Linked DNA regions of Luteolibacter flavescens. The protein of the gene in region 1 interacts with the protein of each later gene in a pairwise test. Links are inferred from orthologs where the notes say so. Each region holds a gene or a part of one and is shown in the gene's direction. Other genes may lie near its edges.

The links.
Region 2: the proteins of dnaE (region 1) and dnaX interact in binary tests that used the Escherichia coli proteins (3 or more experiments, as listed by UniProt). The link is inferred for Luteolibacter flavescens from one-to-one orthologs.
Region 3: the proteins of dnaE (region 1) and dnaN interact in binary tests that used the Escherichia coli proteins (3 or more experiments, as listed by UniProt). The link is inferred for Luteolibacter flavescens from one-to-one orthologs.
Region 4: the proteins of dnaE (region 1) and OKA04_RS20145 interact in binary tests that used the Escherichia coli proteins (3 or more experiments, as listed by UniProt). The link is inferred for Luteolibacter flavescens from one-to-one orthologs.

Annotation. Positions count from the first base shown.
Region 1 is NZ_JAPDDS010000003.1:460,245-467,004, reverse strand. Bases 1,302-5,355 are described here. They hold dnaE (DNA polymerase III subunit alpha), read left to right. Parts: upstream 1,302-1,690; coding sequence 1,691-5,155; downstream 5,156-5,355. Other genes in these bases: OKA04_RS07810 (hypothetical protein), read right to left, coding at 1,302-1,525. Also shown: more of OKA04_RS07810, read right to left, coding at 1-1,301. UniProt on the Escherichia coli protein: DNA polymerase III is a complex, multichain enzyme responsible for most of the replicative synthesis in bacteria. This DNA polymerase also exhibits 3' to 5' exonuclease activity. The alpha chain is the DNA polymerase catalytic subunit.
Region 2 is NZ_JAPDDS010000013.1:100,501-106,100, forward strand. Bases 1,568-4,461 are described here. They hold dnaX (DNA polymerase III subunit gamma/tau), read left to right. Parts: upstream 1,568-2,166; coding sequence 2,167-3,756; downstream 3,757-4,461. Other genes in these bases: OKA04_RS19665 (DUF2971 domain-containing protein), read right to left, coding at 1,568-1,820; OKA04_RS19675 (YbaB/EbfC family nucleoid-associated protein), read left to right, coding at 3,845-4,147; OKA04_RS19680 (endonuclease/exonuclease/phosphatase family protein), read left to right, coding at 4,175-4,461. In the rest of the region: OKA04_RS19655 (MotA/TolQ/ExbB proton channel family protein), read right to left, coding at 1-379; OKA04_RS19660 (free L-methionine (R)-S-oxide reductase MsrC), read right to left, coding at 438-908; more of OKA04_RS19665, read right to left, coding at 1,008-1,567; more of OKA04_RS19680, read left to right, coding at 4,462-5,200; OKA04_RS19685 (S1 family peptidase), read right to left, coding at 5,208-5,600. UniProt on the Escherichia coli protein: Part of the beta sliding clamp loading complex, which hydrolyzes ATP to load the beta clamp onto primed DNA to form the DNA replication pre-initiation complex.
Region 3 is NZ_JAPDDS010000012.1:62,724-68,363, forward strand. The notes cover bases 996-3,929. They hold dnaN (DNA polymerase III subunit beta), read left to right. Parts: upstream 996-1,880; coding sequence 1,881-2,978; downstream 2,979-3,929. Other genes in these bases: dnaA (chromosomal replication initiator protein DnaA), read left to right, coding at 996-1,739; OKA04_RS18785 (DUF7133 domain-containing protein), read right to left, coding at 3,140-3,929. Also shown: more of dnaA, read left to right, coding at 318-995; more of OKA04_RS18785, read right to left, coding at 3,930-5,434; OKA04_RS18790 (hypothetical protein), read right to left, coding at 5,558-5,640. UniProt on the Escherichia coli protein: Confers DNA tethering and processivity to DNA polymerases and other proteins. Acts as a clamp, forming a ring around DNA (a reaction catalyzed by the clamp-loading complex) which diffuses in an ATP-independent manner freely and bidirectionally along dsDNA.
Region 4 is NZ_JAPDDS010000014.1:69,122-74,790, reverse strand. Bases 1,185-4,147 are described here. They hold OKA04_RS20145 (pyridoxal phosphate-dependent aminotransferase), read left to right. Parts: upstream 1,185-2,070; coding sequence 2,071-3,225; downstream 3,226-4,147. Other genes in these bases: OKA04_RS20135 (S49 family peptidase), read right to left, coding at 4,140-4,147; OKA04_RS20140 (toprim domain-containing protein), read right to left, coding at 3,288-4,004; OKA04_RS20150 (efflux transporter outer membrane subunit), read left to right, coding at 1,185-2,016. In the rest of the region: OKA04_RS20155 (efflux RND transporter permease subunit), read left to right, coding at 1-466; more of OKA04_RS20150, read left to right, coding at 637-1,184; more of OKA04_RS20135, read right to left, coding at 4,148-5,669. UniProt on the Escherichia coli protein: Shows aminotransferase activity with methionine and histidine as substrates, and to a lesser extent also with phenylalanine.

The DNA of each region.
Region 1 (6,760 bases):
GGAAACCCATCCGTTTTGCTACCAGCAGCGCTGGGAGCGTGATGATCGCGGCGGCCAGCGCGGCGTGGCGGAGCAGGATGGGAAGGACTGCGTCCTCCGTCGCAAGGGGGAGGACCGGAGGAATCATCCACTCGGCGATGAGGTGCACGAGGACAGGCAGTGCCACGCCTGCCATCAGGATGCGGAGGTAGTCCGATGAATCTAGTACTTTCACCAGTGACGCGGACAGTCTGCGGACTTGCTGGCCGCGTGAGAATCTGGTGGAAGCCGAGAGTATCAAGACCACCAGCATGGCGATTGCCCCGAGGGCGGACGCGATTCTTTGCAAGGCGGACTGCTCAGCCATGATAGAGGGCAGGATGTCGCTCCGCTCAAGAATGGGCGCATTTTCCACCCGCACCTTTTCATAAAGGATTCCCCCGGCAGCCTGTTGGAGCTTACCCCACTCGTTCTCCATTTCGGCTTCTCGATAGCCTCGGGCTCGTTCCCGCTCCACGATGGCCCTGTCAATGCGGGTATAGCGGTCAGCCAGTGATTCGATGCCCAAGTTTCGGGCGGCTCTTGCGAGATGCTGGGCGGAGCTGAGGGAAACGTCAAAGCCTCGATCATTGATCGATCTCCGGGCGAAAATTTCCCACACCTCAGCGAGCGTCCGGAAACCATCCTGGTCGCCTTTCGCAGCCAATTCCTCCGCCCGGGCGGAAATGGATCGTGAAAGGTATATGCCAAGGACACTCCAGCTTGGAGTCCTCATCTGGAGATAGGCATGGGTTAGCTTCCGCCCGAGGACATCGTCACCCGCTGGGAGGACTTTCAGGCGGCGGAGCAGGAGTTCTTCCGCATGAGAGTCCATACCAGGGATGCGGGACGCTTCTTCAAGCAATCGGATAACCTCGGCATGGGCCGTGACGTCGCGAACTCCGAATCGCGGGCTGTTCGGATGCGCCTTTAGCGTTCTGTAAGGCAGTCGAAAGGATTCGACGGATCCGTCCGCCGCGAAACTGGCGGCGAGATAGCGATACCACGAATTTTCGGGGTCCAAGCGGTCGGCGGTATCAAGAAAGTCGTCGGGAGCGCTGGAATACGGGTATGTGGAGCGCACAAATGCAGCGAATAGGACGGGGTCGTCGGGAGAGCTTTTCCACAGTCGCTCCATCGCCTCGGTGCGTGTCGGTTGCGAGAGATCGCCGAAAAGCAGAAGGCGCTCGTCCCGTGACAGGGGGCCAAATAAATCGGCGACCTGCTGGTCAACATCCGGTCTGAAGGCGGGGCCGGGAAGGGCCAGCGCCATCGGGTCGCTCATTGAAAGGAGGTCATAGGAAGCGATGCGCAGCCGCACGTAGTCCCTCGTAAGGGGAATGGCGGCGATCACCACCGCTACCAGCGCGGCGATATAAAGGACCGCCTTCCACCGTTGTTTTGGCCGGGCTTTCTCCAGATTCGCTGTCGCTTTATCGAGGTGGGCTCGGGTCGCCGCTTCAGGAACATTTTCCAGGACCGCCCGCAGTTCCTGCTCCGCCATCATCTGGAGCTCCGCATTGTCCCCCAGCGGGGACGTGGCGGCGGCGATGAAGCGGTCTTCGAGGGTGGTCACGCGCTGGCTGTTAGCAGTTTTTCCACGCTCCTGCAAAGGCTAGCGAGTCGCCGCCTTGCCACCCCCGGCCGGGCCGTCCAGATTCCTCCGCGCCCGATGTCCGATTCCTTCGTCCACCTCCACCTGCACACTGAATTCTCCCTCCTCGACGGCCTGGCCCGCACCAAGGAAGTCGCCGCGAAGGCCAAGGAATACGGGATGCCGGCGGTGGCCATGACCGACCATGGCAACCTCTTCGGCGCCATCGAGTTCTTCCAATCCTGCAAGAAGGCGGGCGTGAAGCCGATCTTCGGCTGCGAGATCTACCTCGCCCCGCAAAACCTGGAGGACAAGAAGGATATCCCGGGCCGCAAGCGCGCCTGCCACATGACGCTGCTGGCGGAGACGAACGAGGGCTGGACGAATCTCCAGAAGCTCGTTTCCCGCGGACACCTGGAAGGCCTCTACCATGGGAAGCCGCGCGTGGACAGGAAGGCGCTGCGGGAATTCGCCAAGGGCATCATCTGCCTCACCGGCTGTATCTCCGGCCCGGTCAATGAGTGGCTGCTGCTCGGCGACGAGGCGAAGGCCCGTGAAACGATGGCCGAGCTGGTGGACATCTACGGGAAGGAGAATGTCTACGTCGAGATCCACGACCACGGCCTGGAGCCGCAGCGGAAGATCACGCCGGGCCTGCTGAAGCTGGCCGCGGAATTCGGTCTCAAGCCGGTGGCCGCGAATGACGTCCACTTCGTGAACCGCAGCGACCACGAGGCGCACGACGTGATGATCTGTATCGGCACCGGCCGCCTGATCATCGACGAGAACCGCATGCGCTACACTCCGGAGGTGTATTTCAAGTCCGCGGAGGAGATGCGCACGCTTTTCGCAGAGATTCCCGGCGCGTGCGATGCCACGCTGGAGATCGCCGAGCGGTGCAACGTGGAGATCAAGCTGGACTCCACGAGTTCGGAAAAATACCCGCAGTTCGATTCTCCCGATGGCTCTCCGCGCGAGGAATACCTGATGCGCTGGTGCCAGGAGGGCCTGCTGAAGCGCTACACGCCGGAGCGCGCCGCGAGCCCGGAGGTGCAGGAACGCCTGAAGTACGAGGTGAACATCATCAACCAGCTCGGCTTCGCATCCTACTTCCTCATCACCGCCGACTTCATCCAGTGGGCGCGCGACCAGGATATCCCCGTGGGACCGGGCCGTGGCTCGGCGGCCGGTTCGCTGGTCGCCTATGCGATGGGCATCACGAATATCTGCCCGCTCGACTTCGGCCTGCTCTTCGAGCGCTTCCTGAATCCCGAGCGTGTCAGCCCGCCCGACGTCGATATCGACTTCTGCCAGAGCCGCCGCCCGGAGGTCATCGAGTATGTCCGCCAGAAGTACGGCGAACGTAGTGTTTCCCACATCATCACCTACGGCACCCTGGGTGCGAAGAGCGTGCTGCGCGACGTGGCGCGCGTGATGGGCGTGAGCTACGGCGATGCGGACCGCCTTGCGAAGATGATCGAGGCAAAGCCCGGCGTCACGCTGAAGGGCGAGTTCGACAGCAAGCCGGAGCTGAAGGAGATGGTGGAGAATTCCTCCACCTACCAGGAACTCTGGCAGTATGCGCTGAAGCTGGAGGGTCTGACGCGGAACGTGGGCATCCACGCGGCAGGCGTGGTGATCGGTGACCGCGAGCTGGACGAGCACGTCCCGCTGACCCGCGGAAACGAAGGGGAAGTGGTGACCCAGTACGACATGGGTGCCATCACCGAGGTGGGCCTGCTGAAGATGGACTTCCTCGGCCTGAAGAACCTCACCGTCATCCAGGACGCCGTGGAGCACATCCGGCGGCACACGCCGCACTTCGAGATCGACAGGGTGCCGCTCGATAACCAGCCGACCTTCGACATCCTGAATCGCGGCGAGACGATGGGCGTGTTCCAGCTCGAGTCCGGCGGCATGGTCGAGACCTGCCGGAAGTACCAGATCGAGAAGATCGACGACATCATTGACCTTCTCGCGCTCTACCGGCCGGGCGCGATGCAGTTCATCGACGTGATGATCGAGGTGAAGAAGGGGCGGAAGAAAGCCTTCTACGAGCACCCGCTGCTGGAGCAGGTCTGCGGAAACACCTACGGGGTGATGATCTACCAGGAGCAGGTGCAGAATGCCGCGAAGGTGCTGGCCGGCTACACGCTCGGCGGTGCCGACCTTCTCCGTCGCGCGATGGGCAAGAAGGACCCGAAGAAGATGGCCGAGGAGCGCTCGAAATTCGTCGAGGGCGCGGGCCGCGTGAACGGCATCAATGAGAAGCTGGCGAACGCGATCTTCGAGAAGATCGAGATGTTCGCGGGCTACGGCTTCAACAAGTCCCACTCCGCCTGCTACGGCCACATCTCCTACTGGACCGCCTACCTGAAGGCGAATTTCCCGGTCGAATTCATGTCCGGCCTGCTCTCGAACGAAATCAACAACACCGACAAGATCGGTGTTTTCGTCGCGGAGTGTCACCGCATGGGCATCGAGATCCTGCCGCCGGACCTGAACAAGTCGAAGCTGCGCTTTGCCCCCGAGCAGCTCGCTTCCGGGGCCTTCGCCATCCGCTACGGCCTCGCGGCGATCAAGAACGTGGGCGAGGGCGCGATGGCCACGGCGATCGCGGACCGCGAGAAGAACGGTGCCTTCTCGACCATCGAGGACTTCGCCAACCGCCTCGACTCGAAGGCGGTGAACAAGCGCATCCTGGAAAACCTCATCAAGGCGGGGGCCTTCGACTGGACGAATGAGACGCGTGCCGGGATGACCTCGCGCCTGGAGCAGATCGTGGCCAGTGCCTCGTCCGCTCAAAAGGACCGTGCCTCCGGGCAGGTGTCGCTCTTCGACGCCATGGACTTCGGCAGCGCTCCCGCGCCAAGTACGATGAATGCCGTAGCCGTGGAGGAGTGGAGCAAGGACGACCGCCTCGCCCACGAGAAGGAATTGCTCGGCTTCTACGTCACCGGCCACCCGCTCGACAAATTCCGCGGCGTGCTCGACTCGGACAAGTACATGAAGCTCGGCCTGCTGGATGAGATCGAGGTGAGCAATCCCCGCGACCGTTTCCCTTTCGCAGGGATGATCCGCACGCTGGAGAGCAAGGTCACGAAGAGCGGCAAGCCCTTCGGCGTCATGGTCGTGGAGGACTTCACCGGCTCCGCCGAGGTGGTCATGTGGGGCGAGTCCTTCGTCCCCGCGCGCGATGCCGGCGTGCTCGCGCCGGGGAAGGTGATCCGCTTCAAGGCGCAGATCCAGGTTGATGACCGCACCGACTCCCGCCGCCTCACCGGCTCGGAGATCAACGAGCTGAAGCCCCGCGGTAGCTCCGCCAGCAAGGGTGCGGTGGAACTCACCCTCTGGACCGCCCGCCACTCGGAGCAGGACCTGAAGGAGATCCGCACCGCGCTCGCCGCCTCTCCCGGGAAGATCCCGGTTTTCCTCCACTTCCAGAACAGCGCCGGCCGCCGCGCCACCGTCGAGCTGGGCGAGGACTTCCGCGTGAAGCGCACCGACGTCCTCGACCGCGCGCTCGGCCGCTGGATGGATTGATCCGGCGGGCGAAATGTCGAAGGCCGGATCGCTCCCACGATCCGGCCTCCTTTCATGCCGCCCTCCTTTTGTCGGGCACTCGAATTCGCCTGCTGGCCGATCTGCAGGCCCGTGTCGTCCGCGGTCAGCCGGTTCTTTGTGAGGTCGGCGGCATAGTGGACTGCATCCGCGAGGGGAACATTCCGCAGCCGGAGTTCGCTCACCACGGCATTGCCATCGGTCGCCGGGCCGATCCTGACGGCGGGTGCTTTTTCACCGCCCAGCTCCTTTGACCGGAGATTCAGGAAATCGACCACCTCGCTGAGCTTTGCGTTTTCGAAGTTCACCACCGGGATGATGATGGACGATGCCGCCGAGAGCGCCTTGCCGGTCGGAGCTGCGGGTTCGCCCGCCGCATGATTCACTTCGTCCTTTGGTGTGAAAGCGACGCCGGAGTTCTCGACGAGGATCGCGGTGCCGGTCTGCTTCGAGATCTCGACGAGGATCTGGCCCAGCAGTTCGTCCTTCATGTCGAGCGTGAGCTTGCCCGGCTTCCACTTGCTCTGGCTGCTCGCCCGGATGGTCAGCGTCACGCCTTTCTTCGCGGCGTCCTTTTCGGTCGTGTCGAGTTCGATGCTTCGCACTCGCAGCACGTCGAGCGCTTCCTCGAGCGAGGTGTCCTTGAGTGAAAAGGCGGGCACGCGCATCGTATCAAGCTTCTTCACCACCGCGGCCAGGGTGGGTGTATAGCGCTGTCCTTCCCGTGGCTTCGGCGAGGCCACCGCAGCCTCCGCTGCTGCGATCGCCTCCGCATTCGCGTCCTTTGCCCGGGTGGTGCCAAAGAGGGCAATGGTCGCCACGAGCAGACAGCCGGTCGCCTGCCATGCCGGGTGACTGCGGCGGTAGCGCGAGATGTCGGCGATCCGCGAACGCAGGCCGGAGGCATTCCCGAAAACACCGAGGAAGCCGAGGCGAAGACCGGTGGTGGCGGGCAGATCCTGCATCTTCAGCAAGGCATGGCCGTAGTCCGCGCGGCGGTCCTGGGTCTCCAGGGCGAGCACCCGGGCATCGCACGCCGCCTCGCGGTCCTGGCGCACCCGGGCAAAGGCGAACCAGATCACCGGATTGAACCAATGCAGCGCCTGCAGGGTGAAGAGCAGCCAGTTCTGCGCGAGGTCGTGCCGCTTGATGTGGCTGAATTCATGCAGGAGGATCAGCCGCGATTCCGTGGCAGTGAATGTCTTCGGATACTCCGCCGGCAGCAGCAGCACCGGACGCAACAGCCCGGATACCGCAGGGCTCTCGACCTTGTGCGATAGCCACACGAGCGGCGTCTTCGTGAGACCGGCGTCCTTCCGCGCCTGCTCGATCTCCACCAGCAGCTCGGCATCGGGTGAGGTCGCATCGGCACGGATCTCCCGCAGTTTCCTGCGATAGCCGGTGATGCCTGCTGCCATCGCGATCACCACTCCGGCGAGCCAGAGGCTAGGGAGAATGGCTGCTTTCATCGGGGCGGGCGCGGGTAATCCGGCGAGGCTTCCTTCGGCTACGGCATTCATAGTAGCGGCGGTTTCGATGGCGGTAGTTGGGGTGAATTCCACCGTTGCTTCACGTGCCGGTAGCAGG
Region 2 (5,600 bases), on another replicon or contig:
CCGTCATGGGAGCCAAGACCGCCACACCGAGGATGCCCCGCAGGTTTTTCTCGATTCGTGGCACCTCCAATTGCCCCGCCTCCTGCGCGATGTCGCGTAGGTCAGGACGCTCCATCGAGTGGCGCAGCAGGATGGCATGGGCGACGCGGGCCACCGGACCGGGTGCGCGGGCCGCCTCGTGCATCGCCTCGGCGTAGGCTTTCCGGCGAACGTGATTCGAAAGGCCCACCAGCAGATCCCCGACATTGATCCGGGCGCGGTGGAAGAAAAACAGCCGCTCAACGACAAAAACGGCGCCGAAAAATGCGAGCGCCGCCTGTAGCCAAATGATCAGCCCTCCGTTTTCGAGGAGGCCCGAGGAATTGAATTCGGTCGGCATGTGCGCGTTCTATAAACCACTCCGAAGCATCTGGCCAGTCCGATGAAAGAATCATCGGTCAACCGACGGCCCACCCGGCGAAGATCGCCTCCAGCTCCGCCCGGTCCACCTCGTCAAAGGCCTCCTTTTCCGTGGAATCCACGTCGAGGACCGCGATCACCGTGCCCCGGGCGTCACGGACCGGCACCACGATCTCGCTTTCCGCCCGGCTGTCGCAGGCGATGTGGCCGGGGAATTCATGCACATCCGGCACCACCTGCGTCTCCCCGGTTGCCCAGGCAGCCCCGCAGACGCCCTTCCCCCACCCGATCCGCGAACATCCCGGCGTCCCCTGGTAAGGCCCGATCACCAATTGCCCACCGACCACCCGGTAAAATCCGGTCCAGAATGCATGCGGCATCGCCTCATGAAGCACACAAGCCGCCCCCGCCATCCGGGCGATGGTATCCGGCTCCCCCGACCAAAGGGCATGCAGGCGTTCGCGGGCCGCGGTGTAGCGGGATCTCTTTTCGTCGGCGGTGGGGATCACGGGGGATTTCTGCTCCGGTCCAGCCGCCTTGGCAAATGGTTCCCGAGCGCTCATCCGCCTCCGACTGATGGCGATGCCTCTTACCACCAGCCAACCATACTAATTATCGTCAGTGTCCGGAAATGCCTCGAATCCGGATTCTGCAGTTACGGGTAAATATCTACCGATCTCATCAAGATCCACGGCTCTCCGCTTTAGCTGGTAATTTCCCGGAACCTCAAAGATCTCATAAAATTTAACGGGCTTTTGTCGACCGGAAATCGATTGAACAACGGAATGTACGACAGAAGCAGAGACCCTCAACCCAAAAGTCACATCTTTGAGAAGCAGGGGAGAACTTTGAAGACCCTCGTCCCCAATCAAGCGCCACTCTTTCTCGTAACTCCACCCTCTCGCCTTTCGAAGCAATACATCCTGATCGATTTGGCTCTTCGCACTTGGGTCACCCTCAACAAAGGCCCGAACTAAGACGGAAGTTTTGACCCCTCTATTTCCGCAGTAAATTGCTCGGTGGATCTGTGGCTTTGGATCGCGATCCAGACTAAAGCCCAGACATAAGCCGCGATGCTGATCACCGTAGTGACTCCAAAGAACTGGGCTCTTCCACGTAGTCGAAAAACAACACACTCCACGATCATAGCTCAAAATCAGTTCTTTCTGGATCTCCAACGTTAATAACCATTGTTCCGCATCTTCCTTGGAGCACTCGTGGTCGGGGTGACCTGCGTGATCAGCCATCTGAATCAAGATCTCTCTCGCCTCTTTTTGGGCACGGTTGTCGGCGAACGCAGTAGCACTTTCTTGCGAAACGCGTGCCTTCCGAAGAAATCCAAATGTCTCTGTAGAAACCCGCCTCTGGACTAAAAATGAAAGAAGGCCGCGCAACTGCTCTAAGTCGGAGTCGCACTCCACCGTTGGACGACAATCCAGCGGGTCATTGAACCTCCCCGGCGTCGAAAAATACAAAGTGTCCTTACACAGAGAATCTATCGTGAGTGAATCGAAGGCTCGGTATCGGAAAAATCTGGTGGGCATCTGACTCATACCTGCAAAGAACGAACTTCGGAGCCAAGGGCACCCCGCATTGAGGTAAAAGTCTAAAATTCAGCGCAATCCGCCAATCACGAAAGGACACCTTCGGCGACCACACCTCCACAGAGAGCCTCGAAATGCGCATTGAAGGCTTTCTGAGCTGAATGACGATCCGAAAAAGGATTCCACACTTTCCTTCCCTCCAATCCCCCCTCACCTTCCGCGCGTGAGCTACCAGGTCTTCGCCCGGAAATACCGCCCGAAAACCTTCGACGACGTCCTCGGACAGGATCATGTCGTGCGGACGTTGAAGAACGCCATCGCCCAGAAGCGATTGGCGCATGCCTACTTGTTCGTCGGCCCGCGCGGCACCGGCAAGACCACCACGGCGCGCATTCTCGCGAAAGCGCTGAATTGCACGGGCGGCCCGAAGGCGGACTTCGACCCCGACGAGGAAGCCTGCGTGGAGATCGCGGAGGGCCGCTCGCTCGACGTGCTGGAGATCGACGGCGCTTCAAACAACTCGGTGGACGACGTGCGGAATATCCGCGAGTCCGTCCGCTTCGCCCCGGCCCGCGGGCAATTCAAGATCTACTACATCGACGAAGTTCACATGCTCTCCACGGCGGCGTTCAATGCGCTGCTGAAGACGCTCGAGGAGCCGCCGGAGCACGTGAAATTCATCTTTGCGACCACCGAGGCGCACAAGGTGCTGCCGACCATCCTGTCCCGCTGCCAGCGCTTCGACCTGCGGCCGATCCCCACGGAAATCATCGCCAGCCACCTGCTGCACATCGCGAAGGAAGAGGGCGTGAACCTGCACGAGACCGCCGCCTGGGCGATCGGCAAGGGCGCGGACGGCGGCATGCGCGACGCGCAGTCGATGCTGGACCAGCTCGTGGCCTTCTGCGGCGACACGATCACCGAGGCGAACGTGCTGGATATCTTCGGCTTCACCTCGCGGGAGACCGTGGCGTCGGTCATCGGCAGCATCCTCGCCCGCGATACCCCGGCGGCGCTGACCACCGTGCAGCGCGAGTCGGAGGCGGGCCGCGAGCTTTCCCAGCTCCTCGGCGAGCTGATCGGCTGCATGCGGGCGCTGCTGGTGTCGAAGCTCGACTCCTCCGCAGGCGGCGACGGCATCCCCACCGAAACGTGGGAAGCGCTGAAAGCCGCTGCTGAAGCCTACCCGCCCGAGCGACTGCTTTCCGTCATCGACGTCTTCGCCGAGACCGAGGGCCGCATGAAGTGGGCGTCGAACAAGCGCCTGCACCTGGAGATCGGCATGATCAAGGCCGTCCAGACGCTCGGCGAAGTCCGCCTCTCCGATGTGATCCGCGTCCTGGCCGGGGCCACCGATCAGCTCACCTCGCCGGTCACAATCGCTCCCACCGCAACCGCGCCTGCCCCGGCAACAGCCGCACCGGCTCCGGTGGTAGAAGCAACACCGGCCCCGATCTCCATCGCGGAGCCCGAGGCGAAAGCCGAGGAAGTGACGCCCCCGGCCCCGGTGGAGGTCGAACCCGAGCCACCTGCTCCAGCAACCGCCCCACAACTCCTTCAGGAAGAGCCGCCACAGCCAGCCGCGAAGCCGGAGAAAGCCAGCTCACTGGACGACCTGATCGCGATGGCCGACGAGGGTTCCGCCTTCGATCTCACGCCGGAGCCCGTCGAGTCCGAGCCTCCGCCATGGAAGCCCGAACCGGACGCACCGCCGGAGCCCGCGGCCCCGAAGGTCGATCCGATGGAGGAATTCTACAAGGACCCGCTCATCCAGACCGCTCTCGAGATGTTTGCGGCCACGATCAAGAAGTGAAACTCCAAGCAGGAGGTGCCGCGTGCCGGAGAAAGGCACAGGACTTTTCACCCGGGATCTGCCATTCTACATCCACCATCCTTTCCCAATGAATATCCAGAAACTCATGAAGCAGGCGCAGCAGATGCAGGCCGGTATGGCCGCTGCGCAGGAAGAACTCGGCAAGCGCACCGTCGAAGCCAGCGTCGGCGGCGGCAAGGTCACGGTGGTCTCCACCTGCTCCGGCGACGTCGTGTCGATCAAGATCGACAAGTCGGTCGTCGATCCCGAGGACGTCGATTTCCTCCAGGACCTCGTACTCAAGGGCGTCCAAGAAGCCGTCAACAAAGGCAAGGAAGTTGCTGCGGCGGAGATGAAAAAGCTGACAGGCGGCATGGGGCTGCCATTCTAACAGCACCTCATCCCGTCCCTCCCCCCGATGAATTCCTCCCGCCTACGTCGCCGCTCCGGGTGGACGCTCGTCGGGTGCTCCTTGCTGCTGCACGTGGTGACGGTGTATGCCTTCGCCGAGCAGCCTGACAAGCTGGCCGCTTTCACCGTCATGCCCATCTGGGTGTGGGGGGGGATCGGCCTTCTTTGTTCCACGGTCGCCTTCTGGTTCCTGCGCGCGCCGCTGTCGCTCATCGTCACCGGCATCTGGGCCATGACCGTGCTGCTCGGGGCGGATGAGGCCAGGGTGATCGCGAATGTCGGCAAGTCCGCCCCCACCCCGGGTCCGGCGGGCGATCTGGATGGCCGCCCGCTGGTCCGCGTCCTGACCCTGAACTGCAATTTCTTCCAATACGGCGCGCACTCCGCCGGCGGCGGCGACCCCTCGAATGACATCCGCCGCTGGGACCCGGACATCGTCCTGCTCCAGGAAGTCCACCCTCATCAGGTCCGCCAGATCGCGGACCTGCTCTACCAGGGCCGCGGTGACTACCGCATCTACTCGTCCAATGGCGTGGTCTCCCGTTGGCCGATCATCCGCGAGGTGAACCCCAAATCGCGCGGCTACCGCATCCAGCAGGTGACGGTGCGGAAGCCGGACAAGCAGGACATCGAGGTGGTGAACATCCACCTCAGGAGCGCAGCCACCGACCTGCGCCTGTGGAAGCGCGAATGCTGGGTCACCCACGCCGCGAACCGTGCCCAGCGCCGGGAGGAACTGGCAATCGCGCTTTCGATCTTCGCGGAGACCGCCTCGGGAACGCCCGCGATCTTCGGCGGGGACTTCAATGCTCCACCCAGTGATCCTGTCCTGAACCTGCTCCGCGCGGATTTCCGGGACTCCTTCATCGAGGCTGGCACCGGTTGGGGAAACACTTACCAGCGCCGCATCCCTGTCCACCGGATCGACCAGATCCACCACACCAGCCACTTCAAGGCAATGCGCTGCCGGGCCGTGACCACCCGCCGCAGCGATCACCGCATGGTGGTGACGGATCTACTACCTTCCCCGTAGAAAGGCATCAGCGGTCGGCGGCGGCTTCCTTCGCCAGGCGGATCGTTTCGAAGATCAACGGAGCAGCGAGTGCCTTGCTCAATCCCATGGGCGTCTCGATCTTCCGGGTCTCGCGCTCGCTTTTGATATTCTCCACGTGATTGATGCGGGAGATCACCAGCCCGACCACCTGCGGCTTGCCACCGCCGGCGTCGATGAAGACCGGCCCGCCGCTGTCCCCATCCCACGCCGTGGCATCAATGATGAATTCGGGATGCTTGGCCATCGGTTCGGCGGGGAAGCTCCCGACCACCGCCTGCCGGGCGAGCGGGAAGCCCGCGCCATTCGCCTCCACCCGCGCAGGGTAGGTCAGCAGCATGACCGGGTCGCCGAAGGCCGGGAAGCCCTCCGACTTCACCAC
Region 3 (5,640 bases), on another replicon or contig:
GGAATTTTATGCCCCGCGGGATGCGTGGAAATCCGTTGATTCCAAGCGGGGAAGCGCTTGTTGGATGGTGGTTTCGACCTCGGATAGTTCGGGGTGATTAACTAAAATTCCGGTCAAGGTTTTAAAAAATTTTGGGCGTGGAACCCTTGTGGAAAGGGGAGGAAAAGTGGCGGCTGTTAGATGAGGTAAAATTTGAATCCCCCTCCGTCCCCGGGACGCTGTATCCCTCCTTCCCGCCGCGCTCCGAGAGGCTCCCACAAACCCTCCGGAGGTCAGTCAGGCGCAAAAACCTTTTTTTGAAAAAGCACGTGACAAACATGGAGTCTGAGGAGTTCGAGGAGGATGCAATGAAGGCGGTCGCTGACGTGGCCGCCCAATGGGAAGCAACCTGCGAAGTTCTCGGCGGCCTGGTGAGCAAGGATGCTTACCAGCGCTGGTTCCGGGCTTCGAGGTTGGTGGCGGTGGATGATTCGAAGGCGGTGATCGCCGTTCCGAATGACATCCACCAGGTGTGGATCGAGACGAACTACATGCCGGAACTCGCTACCGCCGTGGCGGAGACGATGGAAGGTGTGCGCGGGGTGAGACTCGTGGTGGAGGACAAGCTCCAGGAGATTCTGAAGGCCGAGGCTCCGGCAGCCGATCAGGCAGCACCGGCCCGCACGGCACCGGCTGTCCAGGCAGGCGGAGAGGTCAGCTTTGAGAAGCGGCTCAAGACGAGCGGTCTCCAGCCTCAGTTCACGCTGGAGAACTTCGTGGTCGGCGCGAACAGCCAGTTCGCCCACGCGGCTTGCGAGGCTGTCGGCAAGCGCAAGGGACCGGGCTACAACCCGCTCTTCATCCACGGCGGCTCCGGTCTCGGGAAGACTCACCTGATGCAGGCCATCGGCCAGGAGTGGCTGCGCGGCGTGCCTGCCTCGCGCGTGGTCTATCTCACCTGCGAAAAGTTCACGAACGAGTTCATCGACGCCGTCCGCAAGGGCGACCTTGAGCGCTTCCGCAAGCGCTACCGCTCCGCCGAGCTGATGCTGATCGATGACGTGCAGTTCATCGGCGGCAAGGAGCGTTCGCAGGAGGAATTCTTCCACACCTTCAACTCGCTGCTCGACGGGCGCTGCCAGGTGATCCTGACGAGCGACCGCCCGGCAAGCGAGATCAAGAACCTGGAGCCGCGCCTCGTCTCCCGCTTCGAGTGCGGCCTGACGGTGGAGATCCAGCCGCCGGTCTTCGAGACCCGCCTGGCGATCCTCCAGAAAAAGCGCGACGAGTGGAAGGTGAAGGTGGAGGAGGGGATCGTCCGCTTCCTCGCCGAGCGCATCCGCAGCAATGTCCGCCGCCTGGAAGGCGCGCTGATGCGCGTGGCCACCTTTGCCTCGCTGGCAGGCGAGCGGGTGACCGAGGAGCGCGTGGAGCACCTGCTGCGCGACCTCCTGCGCGAGGAGACGGGCAAGCAGGTGACCGTGGACGCCATCCAGCGCGCCGTGGCGGATCACTTCGACGTGCGCCTGGCCGACATGACCAGCCGCCGCCGCCCGGCCAGCATCGCCTTCCCCCGCCAGATCGCCATGTATCTGAGCCGCACGCTCACGAAGCAGTCGCTGATGGAGATCGGCGAGGCCTTCGGCGGACGGGACCACGGCACGGTGATCCATGCGGTGAAGCGCATCACCTCGCAGATGGAGACGGACTCCTCCACCCGCGATGCTGTGGGGATCATCGAGACCTCGCTGCGGCGCTGATAAAGCCGGGGAATTTTTGAAATTCCGGGAGGCCGTCCTACGTGGACGGCCTTCCTTGGCATATCCCGATAGATTGGCTTGCCAAGGATCGGAGATTGCGGAGAGCATCGCCCTCAGCCAACGCGTTCTCCGTTTATCCCCATGAAGTTCAGCATTTCCAAAGAAGCCCTGCTCGAGGGGCTGCAGAAGGTCCAGCACGTGGTCAGCACTCGCACGACCCTGCCGATTCTTTCGAACGTGCTGCTGGTGGCGAAGAATGGTCGCCTGACCTTCACCACCACCGACCTCGACGTGGGCATCACCGGCTCGGTCGAGGCAAAGATCGAGCGGGAAGGCGCGACCACGCTGCCTGCCAAGCGCCTCGTCAATATCGTCCGCGAGCTGCCAGCCAGCGAGGTGGAGATCACCGTCGATGCCAAGAACATCGCCTCCATCCAGAGCGGCCCGTCCTTCTTCAAGATCATCGGCCTCGGCCAGGATGACTTCCCGCCGCTCCCGGACTTCGAGGGTGCGAAGGAATTCCGCATGCCGCAGCAGCTCCTCCGCGACGGCCTGAAGAAGACTTCCTACGCGATCTCGACCGACGAGACCCGCTACGTGCTGAATGGCATCTACACCTCCTTCCGCGATGGCAAGCTGACGCTGGTCGCCACCGACGGCCGCCGCCTCGCGATGGTGGAAAACGACCTCGATTTCCCGGCCACCCACGAGACCGACGTGATCGTCCCGACGAAGGCCGTGCAGGAGCTCCAGCGCCTCCTCGGCGAGGCGGGCGAAGTGCTCATCCGCCTCTCGGACAGCCAGATCTCCTTCTCCATCGGCGAGCACCTGCTGATCAGCAAGCTGATCGAGGGCAACTACCCGAACTACCGCCAGGTGATCCCGGGCGACTCGACCGAGCGCGTCGAGCTGCCGCGCGAGTCCACCCTCGACACCGTCCGCCGTGTCTCTCTCCTGTCCTCGGACAAGTCGAACTCGGTGAAGCTCGTCTTCGGCGAGAACGTCGTGGAAGTGACCGCCAACTCGCCGGACGTGGGTGAAGCCCGCGAAACGATGGAAGTCGCCTACGGTGGCAAGGCGATGCAGATCGCTTTCAATCCCGAGTTCCTGATGGCCCCGCTCCGCAACCTCGAGAGCGAGACCGTTTACCTTGACCTCATCGACGAGATGAGTCCGGGCGTCGTCCGCATCGATGGCAGCTTCCTCTACGTCATCATGCCGATGCGCGTGACGGGCTGATTCTTCGATCACTGACTCGATTTTCCCAAGCCCGGACGCCGCAAGGTGCTCCGGGCTTCTTCTTTCTCCGGGAATCTTTTTGTTCCGGGTTCTGCGGATTTCAAAAATAACGGCCCGCCCGGAGATCCGGACGGGCCGCGAAAGTCGGAGGGAGAGGCCGGTTACTTCAGCTCGCCCGCGGTCCACGGCTTGCCGCCGCGGTCCTTGTTGTCGTCGCGCACCTTCTTGACGGTGGACTCGGTCACGGCGGGTGCCTTGTTGCTCCACTCGTTGCGGACGTAGGTCGCGATGTCGGCCAGCTTCTGGTCGGTGAACATGGGATTCATCCCCAGCGACGGCATGTCGGCGGTCGGCGCGTAGTCCACGCCCGCGACCGTCACCGGGCCCGTCATGCCGTGGAGCATGATCTTGATGAGCACGTCGGGCTTGCCCGTCACCCATTCGGAATTGTCGAGCGGCGGGCCGAGGCCCACGACGCCGCTGCCGTCCGGACCGTGGCAACTGAAGCACACGGCCTCGCCGGCGAAGAGTGCCTTGCCGCGATTGAAGGACGCGAGTTGCTCGCCCTTGAGCGCCGGGCCGACCGGGCCCTTCGCCGAGGCATTCTTCGCGCCCTGGTCGAGCCATGCCATCAGCCCCTTGTCCTTCGGGTCGGCGAGCTTCACGAATTCCGCCTCGTGACCGTGCAGGCCGGAGACCGCGGCTTCTCTGATGAAGCGGGCCTTCGGCTCGTCCTTCAGCAGCGCGGCGAGGGCGTCGAGCGATTTCGCGGTGCCCAGCGAACCCAGCACGCGGGCGAGGTAGGGGGCGACTTCCGGTGCGGCGGGCTTGATCGCCACGAGACCGGATTCCAGCTTGGAAAGCTCCGCCGCATCGAGCCGCGTGCACGCCCACAGGGCGGACGCCTGCACCTTCGCGTCCTTGTCCTTCAGCGCGGGGATGAGGTGTTCGGACTTCAGCGCGCCCATGCCTTCGAGGGTCCAGAAGGCATGCACGCGTGCGACCGGCGAGCCATTGGCAGCGAGCTTGGCCAGCAGCGGCACCAGTTCCGCATCCTTGCGGTCCACCATTACGCGCTGCGCCGTCTCGCGGTGCCACGAGTTCGCGTGCATCAGCATCTTCACCAGGTCGAGACCCTTCAGGCTGGAGATGTCCACCTGCGGCTCCAGCTTCCCGGAAGTACTACGGATACGGTAGATGCGGCCGTGGCCGAAGCCCGGCTTGTCCAGCCCGCGCGACAGGTGCTGCTCGCGCAGGTAGCTGGTCTGGTAGGTCTTGTGCTGGATGATTCCGTGATACATGTCCAGCAGGTAGAGCGAGCCATCCGGCGCGGTGTAAACGTTCACCGGGCGGAAGCGCTCGTCGGTGGAAGCCAGGAATTCCTTTTCGCCGAAGGGGTGGCTGCCGCTCAGCTTGCCGTCCTTTTCCGCGATCTTGATGGCCTTCACGAGATTCACCGAGGACTCGGTCGAGAATCCCATGCCGTACCAATCCTTCGGCAGGTTCGTCCCGCGATAGACGGTCAGGCCGGCGGCGGCGGTGCAGTTGATCAGCTTGTGGGTCTTCGGATCGAGCGTCTGCTCGCCGTAGCCGTTCGCCTTCGAGAGATAGGCGCGGTTCACGCCGGGCGTCACGCGGATCGGCCAGGTGCGGTTGTTGCCCAGCCCCTCGGTGTCGTTGTACTTCATCTTCACCGCGGCATTTCCCTGCAGCAGGTTCGGCGCGAGGGATTCGCCGAACATGAAGGCGGAGTTGTGATTGTGGTAGAGGCGGCCCCAGTCGTCGCGGGCGATGCCCCACTGGCCGCGGAAGGAGGTGGGCTCGATCTCCCACTTGCCGTTCACGCGGCGGATGCGCTTGTCCGACTTCGCGAGGTAGAGCCAGTTGTCCAAGTTCGGCATCAGGCCGTTCGGCTTGTGCTCCACGTTGCCGCCGCCGTTGAATTTCGAATCGATCACCTCGGGCTGGCCGACCATTTTCAGGCCGTCGCGCTTCGCCCAGCAGAGCCGGTTTTCGTCGAGGAAGAGGATGCCGTCGTCAAACACGGCCACCGCGCGCGGCAGCAGCACCTTGTCGAGGAAGACGGTCTTCTTGTCCGCCTTGCCGTCGCCATCGGTGTCTTCGAGCACGGAGATGCGGCCTTCCGGGACGTTCTCGCCCTTGCCGTCGATGTCCGGCATGTAGCCGCGCATCTCGCAGACCCACATGCGGCCAGCAGCGTCGAAGTCGAGGCAGACCGGCTTTTCCACCAGCGGCTCGGCGACCACCGGCTCGATGACGAAGCCCGGTGCGATCTGGAAGCTCTTCAGCGCATCCGCCACGGACAGCACGGGGGAGGGCGGGACCTCGCTCTCCGGCACCACCGGATCCATCTTGGTGTGCTCCTTTCGATCGCCCTGCTGGGCGGCAAGCGGGAGGGTGCCGAGCAAGGCGGCGGCTAGAATTTGATGACGCATGGGTTGTCGGGTTACGGGTTTGCTTCCCCGACTTTTCCCAATCTGCGGCGGAAAGTCAAAATTTGTATGACAGCACGCAAAGACGGCTCTGACCGCCGGGGTGCCGTTTTTGACCGCCTGCTGCTACGAAGGCACCGTTGGCTGGGGCTGCGGGAGCGTCGCCAGCAGGGTCTTCTTCAGTTGCTCCCAGCGGACCGGCTTCCCAT
Region 4 (5,669 bases), on another replicon or contig:
GCTGGTGTTCCTGGTGCTGGCTGCGCAGTACGAGAGCTTCCGCCTGCCCTTCGCGGTGCTGCTCATCGTGCCGATGGCATTGCTCTCCGCGATGGTCGGCGTGTGGATGACGGACGGGGACAACAACATCTTCACGCAGATCGGCCTGATCGTGCTGATCGGCCTGGCAGCGAAGAATGCGATCCTCATCGTGGAGTTCGCCGTTCACTTGCGCGAGCAGGGGAAGGGCATCGTGGAGTCGGCGGTGGAAGCCGCGCGCCTGCGCCTGCGTCCCATCCTGATGACCTCCATCGCCTTCATCGCCGGCGTGTATCCGCTCGTCGCTGCGACCGGTGCCGGTGCGGAGATGCGCCACGCGATGGGCGTCGCGGTCTTCGCCGGGATGATCGGAGTCACCGTCTTCGGCCTGTTGCTCACGCCGGTGTTTTACGTCGTGCTTGAGAAGATCGGCACGAAGAAGGCGTGAGCAAAGGTAGCCGCACGCTAGTAGCGGAACGACTGCGTCGTTCCGGCTGGGGACGGCCCGAATGGAGAAACAAACCGTCGCCTCGTCTTCAAACTCCTCCCAGCCGGAAGGGCGCAGCCCATCCGCTACGAAAAACGGAGCTTCTCGCTACTACGAAAGAAAAGCACATCATGAAAACTTCCCGCCTCCTGCTGCTTTCCGCAGCGCTCTTTACCTCCTGCTCCTTCGTGCCCGAGCTTGGCAAACCGGGTGTCGAGGTCGTGCCTGTCAGCTTCCCGGGCAATGGCAGCGGCACTACTTCCGCCACCCTTGACTGGAACTCCTTCTTCAAGGACCCGCGCCTGAAGAAGCTCGTCTCCATCGCGCTCGACAACAACCGCGACCTCCGCATCGCCGCGCTGAATGTCGAGCAGGCCCGCGGCCAGTACGGCATCTCTCGTAGTTCGCTTTTCCCGACCGTCGATTTGTCCGCTACCGGCTCACGACAGCGGACACCGGGCTCGACCGTCTCCGGGGGGACGGCGGTCGAGTCCCGGAACTACGACGTCTCGGTCGGCGTTACGGCCTACGAGCTCGATCTCTTCGGACGGGTCCGCAGCCTGAATGACGCGGCGTTGCAAAGCTACTTCGCCAGCGATGCGGCGCGCCTCGGCGCACAGATCACGCTCGTTTCGGAAATCGCCGCGCGCTACCTGACCGAGCGCGCGCTGTTGGAAGAGATCGAGCTTTCCGAGCAGACGCTTGCCTCGGTGAGCAAGACCTATGAGCTCACCCGCCAGCGCCTCGAAGCGGGCGACGTGTCCGAGCTGGATTCGCGCTCCGTGGAGATCCAGGTGAAGACCGCGGAGGCAAATCTCGCCGCGTATCGCCAGCAGCTCGCGGAGACCCACAATGCGCTGGCCTTCCTCATCGGCAGCTCCTTGCCATCGGATCTCCCGGCGGGTCGCGGGCTGGACCAGACGCTCGTCGCCGAACTGCGTGCCGGGGTTCCCTCGGACCTGCTCTCGCGCCGGCCGGACATCCTCGAGGCGGAGCACCAGCTTCGCGCCGCGAATGCGAATATCGGTGCCGCTCGCGCCGCCTTCTTCCCGCGGGTCACACTGACAGGTGGCGCAGGCACGGCGAGCAAGAGCCTCGGCGATCTCTTTCAAAGCGGCAGCTCCGCGTGGGCATTCTCGCCGCAAATCAGCGTGCCGATCTTCGACGGTGGCTACAACAAGGCGAACCTCGAAGTGGCCGAGGTCCGCAAGCAGATCGGCGTCGCGCAGTATGAGAAAGCGATCCAGAATGCCTTCCGCGAGGTGTCCGACGGCCTCGCCGCACGCTCGGGTCTCAATGGCCAGATCGAGGCTTATGAAGGCCTCGTCGCTGCGCAGCAGAAGCGCTTCGACCTCGCCGACACGCGCTATCAGCAGGGCGTGGACAGCTACTTCGAGGTGCTGGATGCCCACCAGGATCTCTACGCCGCGCGACAGGGGCTGATCCGCCTGCGGCTCGCCCGACTGACGAATGCCGTGGGGCTCTACAAGGCACTGGGCGGCGGCTGGTGACCGGAATCTGGCTCGACCATGACACGGGCGTCGGCTGCATTGCTGCCGACGCTCATGCCCGCCACCGCCACCCGCCTCGCCGGTTTCACGGAGTCCGTGATCCGCGGCACCACCCGCCTCGCGAACCAACACGGCGCGATCAATCTCGCGCAGGGCTTCCCGGACTTCGATCCGCCGGAGGAGCTGTTAGGTGCCTTGGAAAAGGCGGCCCGCGGCCCGCATCACCAGTATGCGGTCACGTGGGGCGCGCCCCGTTTCCGCGATGCGCTGGCGCGGAAGATCTCGCGCTTCACCGGGCTGGAGGTCGATCCGGACCGCCACCTCGTCGTCACTTGCGGCAGCACCGAGGCGATGATGGTCGCCATGATGACGGCCTGCAATCCGGGCGACAAGGTGATCGTCTTCTCGCCCTTTTACGAAAACTACGCGGCGGACGCGATTCTCTCCGGTGCGGAGCCGATCTATGTCGCGCTCCATCCGCCGGACTTCGGCTTCGATCGGGATGAACTGGCGAAGGCCTTCGAGCAGAAGCCCAAGGCGATCGTCGTGTGCAATCCCTCGAACCCCACGGGCAAGGTTTTCACGCGCGATGAGCTGATGTTCATCCTCGGTCTCGCAGAGGAGCACGATGCCTTCGTGATCATGGACGAGCCGTACGAGCACATCGTCTTCTCGCCGCACGAGCACGTCTATGCCGCGGCCCTGCCCGGCGCGGCGGAGCGGGTCATCACCTGCAACTCGCTTTCGAAGACCTACTCCATCACCGGCTGGCGTCTCGGCTATGTCCACGCCGCGCCGGAGGTGATCGCCCAGGCACGGAAGGTGCACGACTTCCTCACGGTGGGTGCAGCCGCCCCCCTGCAAGAGGCCGCGGTCGCCGGGCTGGAGCTGCCGGACAGGTACTACGCCGGCCTGCGCGATCTCTACACGGCGAAGCGCGATGTCTTCCTCGGCTACTTCAGGGAACTCGGCTTGCCCTTCACCGAGCCGCAGGGTGCCTACTACGTGATGCTCGACATCTCGTCCTTCGGCTTCGCGACCGACACGGAGGCATCGGAGTGGCTCATCAAGGACATCGGTGTGGCCGGTGTCGCGGGCTCGAGTTTCTTCCGCGAGCCGGAGAACCGTTTCATCCGCTTCCACTTCGCGAAGAGCGAGGGCATCCTGCGCGCGGCAGGTGAGAAATTGCTGTCGCTCCGGGCGAAATAAAAAAGCCGCGGGCGTCTCATGGGACGCCGCGGCGGGGTTGGAAAAGCTCCGGGCCGGATGCTTCAGAAGCCTTCGAAGAAGTGTGACTGGACCTTGTCGGAGGAGGCCTTCACAGCGGTGTCGATGGCGCGGTAGAGCGCGTCCTTCCCGTCTCCGTCGATGGAGACGCCGTCCCCCGTGTTGATTACCGGGATGGCGGAGCGCCAGAGGATCTTCTGGTCGCTGGTGGAATACATCGCGCCCTGCATCGGGGCGATGGCGCTGCTGCCGGAAAGCGGGATGAAGGCATAGACGAGCTTGGCGCGGCCGACTGCGGGCATGGAGAGATAGATGGCCGCATCGTAGCCATTGAGGTAGCTGCCTGTCCCCGGGATGGGCTTCGAGGCCGAGGGCTTGGCCGTCATGGGATTGATGTCCTTGTAGGTCGGATGGATCGACGGCAGGTGCGTCGCCTTGTAGCCGTGGCTGCTGAGGCGCTTCGCGAATTGCTTGCCTGCTTCATCGAGCTTCGCCTGGGAGGGGTAGCTCTCCAGCTCGCGGCGACCGCCGGTCGCCATCGCGTGATTGGCCGCCATGTCGAGCAGGCCTTGGCTTCCGACGTGATGCACGGACGCCGTGGGCGCCTGCATCGTGATCACCGCCACTTTCATCTGGCGGTTCGATTTGAATGACTGGTCCACCGCCACTGGTCCGTAACAACTCGCTAGGGCCAAGGAAACGATGGCGACGGGCAGGGAAAGCAGGCGGCGGAGTTGATGCGACAACCGGGGGAGATTCATGCGGCGCGAGAAATCTGTTAGTGCCACATGTTGTCAATTCCGGAGAGATCTTGCCGTGGGTGTTTCCACAAAAAAAGCCGCCCCGGATTTCCCGGGGACGGCGTGATTACTGTCGGAATGAAGGAATGCGCTGCCTTACTTCAGCGGGATCGAGATCTCCGGGCCGACGAGCTGGATCGTGCTGTCGGAGCAGGTTTCGATGCGCTTCAGCACGCGGGTCACGGCGTCGCGGGCCGGCTTCGGCAGCGCATTGATCTGAGCATCGCCGAGGGTGGCCTTCACGGCTTCCGCGACAGGGGAGACCCTCACGCCCATCTTCACGATCTCGTCATCGGCGGGCTTCTCCGGCTTGGCGAAGAGGCCTTCGAGCGGGCTCTTCGGCTCGGGCACCAGCTTGAGCGCATCGGCATTCACGCCGGACTTGTCGGCGGCGTAGGCCACCGCTTCACCGAGTCCGCCGAGTTCATCGACGAGACCGAGTTCCAGCGCGCGCTTGCCGGTGAAGACGCGGCCACCGGCCATGCCTTCCAGCTCGCCCTTCAGGCGGTCGCCGCGGCCGGCTTCGATGCGCTTCTTGAAGGTGCCATAGACCTGCAGCATCGAGTCGCGCACCAGCTTCGACTCCTCCTCGGAGAAGGGATGGACCATGGACTGCGCACCGGCATTCTTGCCGCGCTGCGTCGCATGGGTGGTGATGCCCAGCTTCTCCATCGCGCCGCCGAGCACGAGCTTCATGCCCACCACGCCGATGGAGCCGGTGACTGTTCCTTCCTCGGCGAAGATGCGGTCCGCACCGCTGGAGATGTAGTAGCCGCCACTGGCAGCCACGCCGCCCATCGACACCACGAAGGGGCGTCCGCTGGCCTTCCACTCGTCGGTGGCTTCCCACAGCACCTCGCTCGCGAGGGCGGAGCCGCCGGGGGAATCCACGCGCAGCACCAGTGCCTTCGCGCGGTCATCCTTCAGCAGCTTGAGGATCTGCGTGCGGATCGGGGCGATCGACTCGCTGGAGATCTCGCCTTCGAAGGGCACCACCGCGATGTAGTCGGTCTTCGCGTTCTTCGATTTGTCGCTTTCGAACATCAGCTTGAAGATGTCCAGCATGCCGGTGATCTCCGGGCCGTCCTGATCCGGCAGCTCGTATCCGCGGTCAAACTTCGCGCCCTCGTAGGCTGCCTTCACGGCGGCGGAGAAGTCGGTGCGGTGCTTCAGGTCGTCCACGAGTCCGGCTTCCTTCGCCTGTGCGGGAGTGAAGGTGCCGCGGTCCACGAGCTCGCGGATCTTCTCCGCCGGGACCTTGCGGCCTTCGGAAATCTCGCCGACGAGCTGGTCGAAGATGCCGCCGATCAGCTCTTCCTTTTGCTGCTTCGCGAAGTCGCTGGGGCCGGTGCGGTAGTATTCCTCGCCGAAGCTCTTGAAGTCACCGATGTGGATCACGTCGGCCACCACGCCCGCCTTGTCGAGCAGGCCCTTGAAATACATCGACTCGGAGTAAATTCCGCTGAAGGAGACATCGCCCTCGGGCATGAGGGTGAAGTGGTTCGCGGCGGAGCCCAGCAGGGCGGTGCCATTGCCGAGCGAGTCGGTGTAGAGCCACACGTCCTTGCCCGCGGCGCGCACTTCCTGCAGGCGGCGGTGGATTTCCTGGAGCTGGGGCAGGCCGAG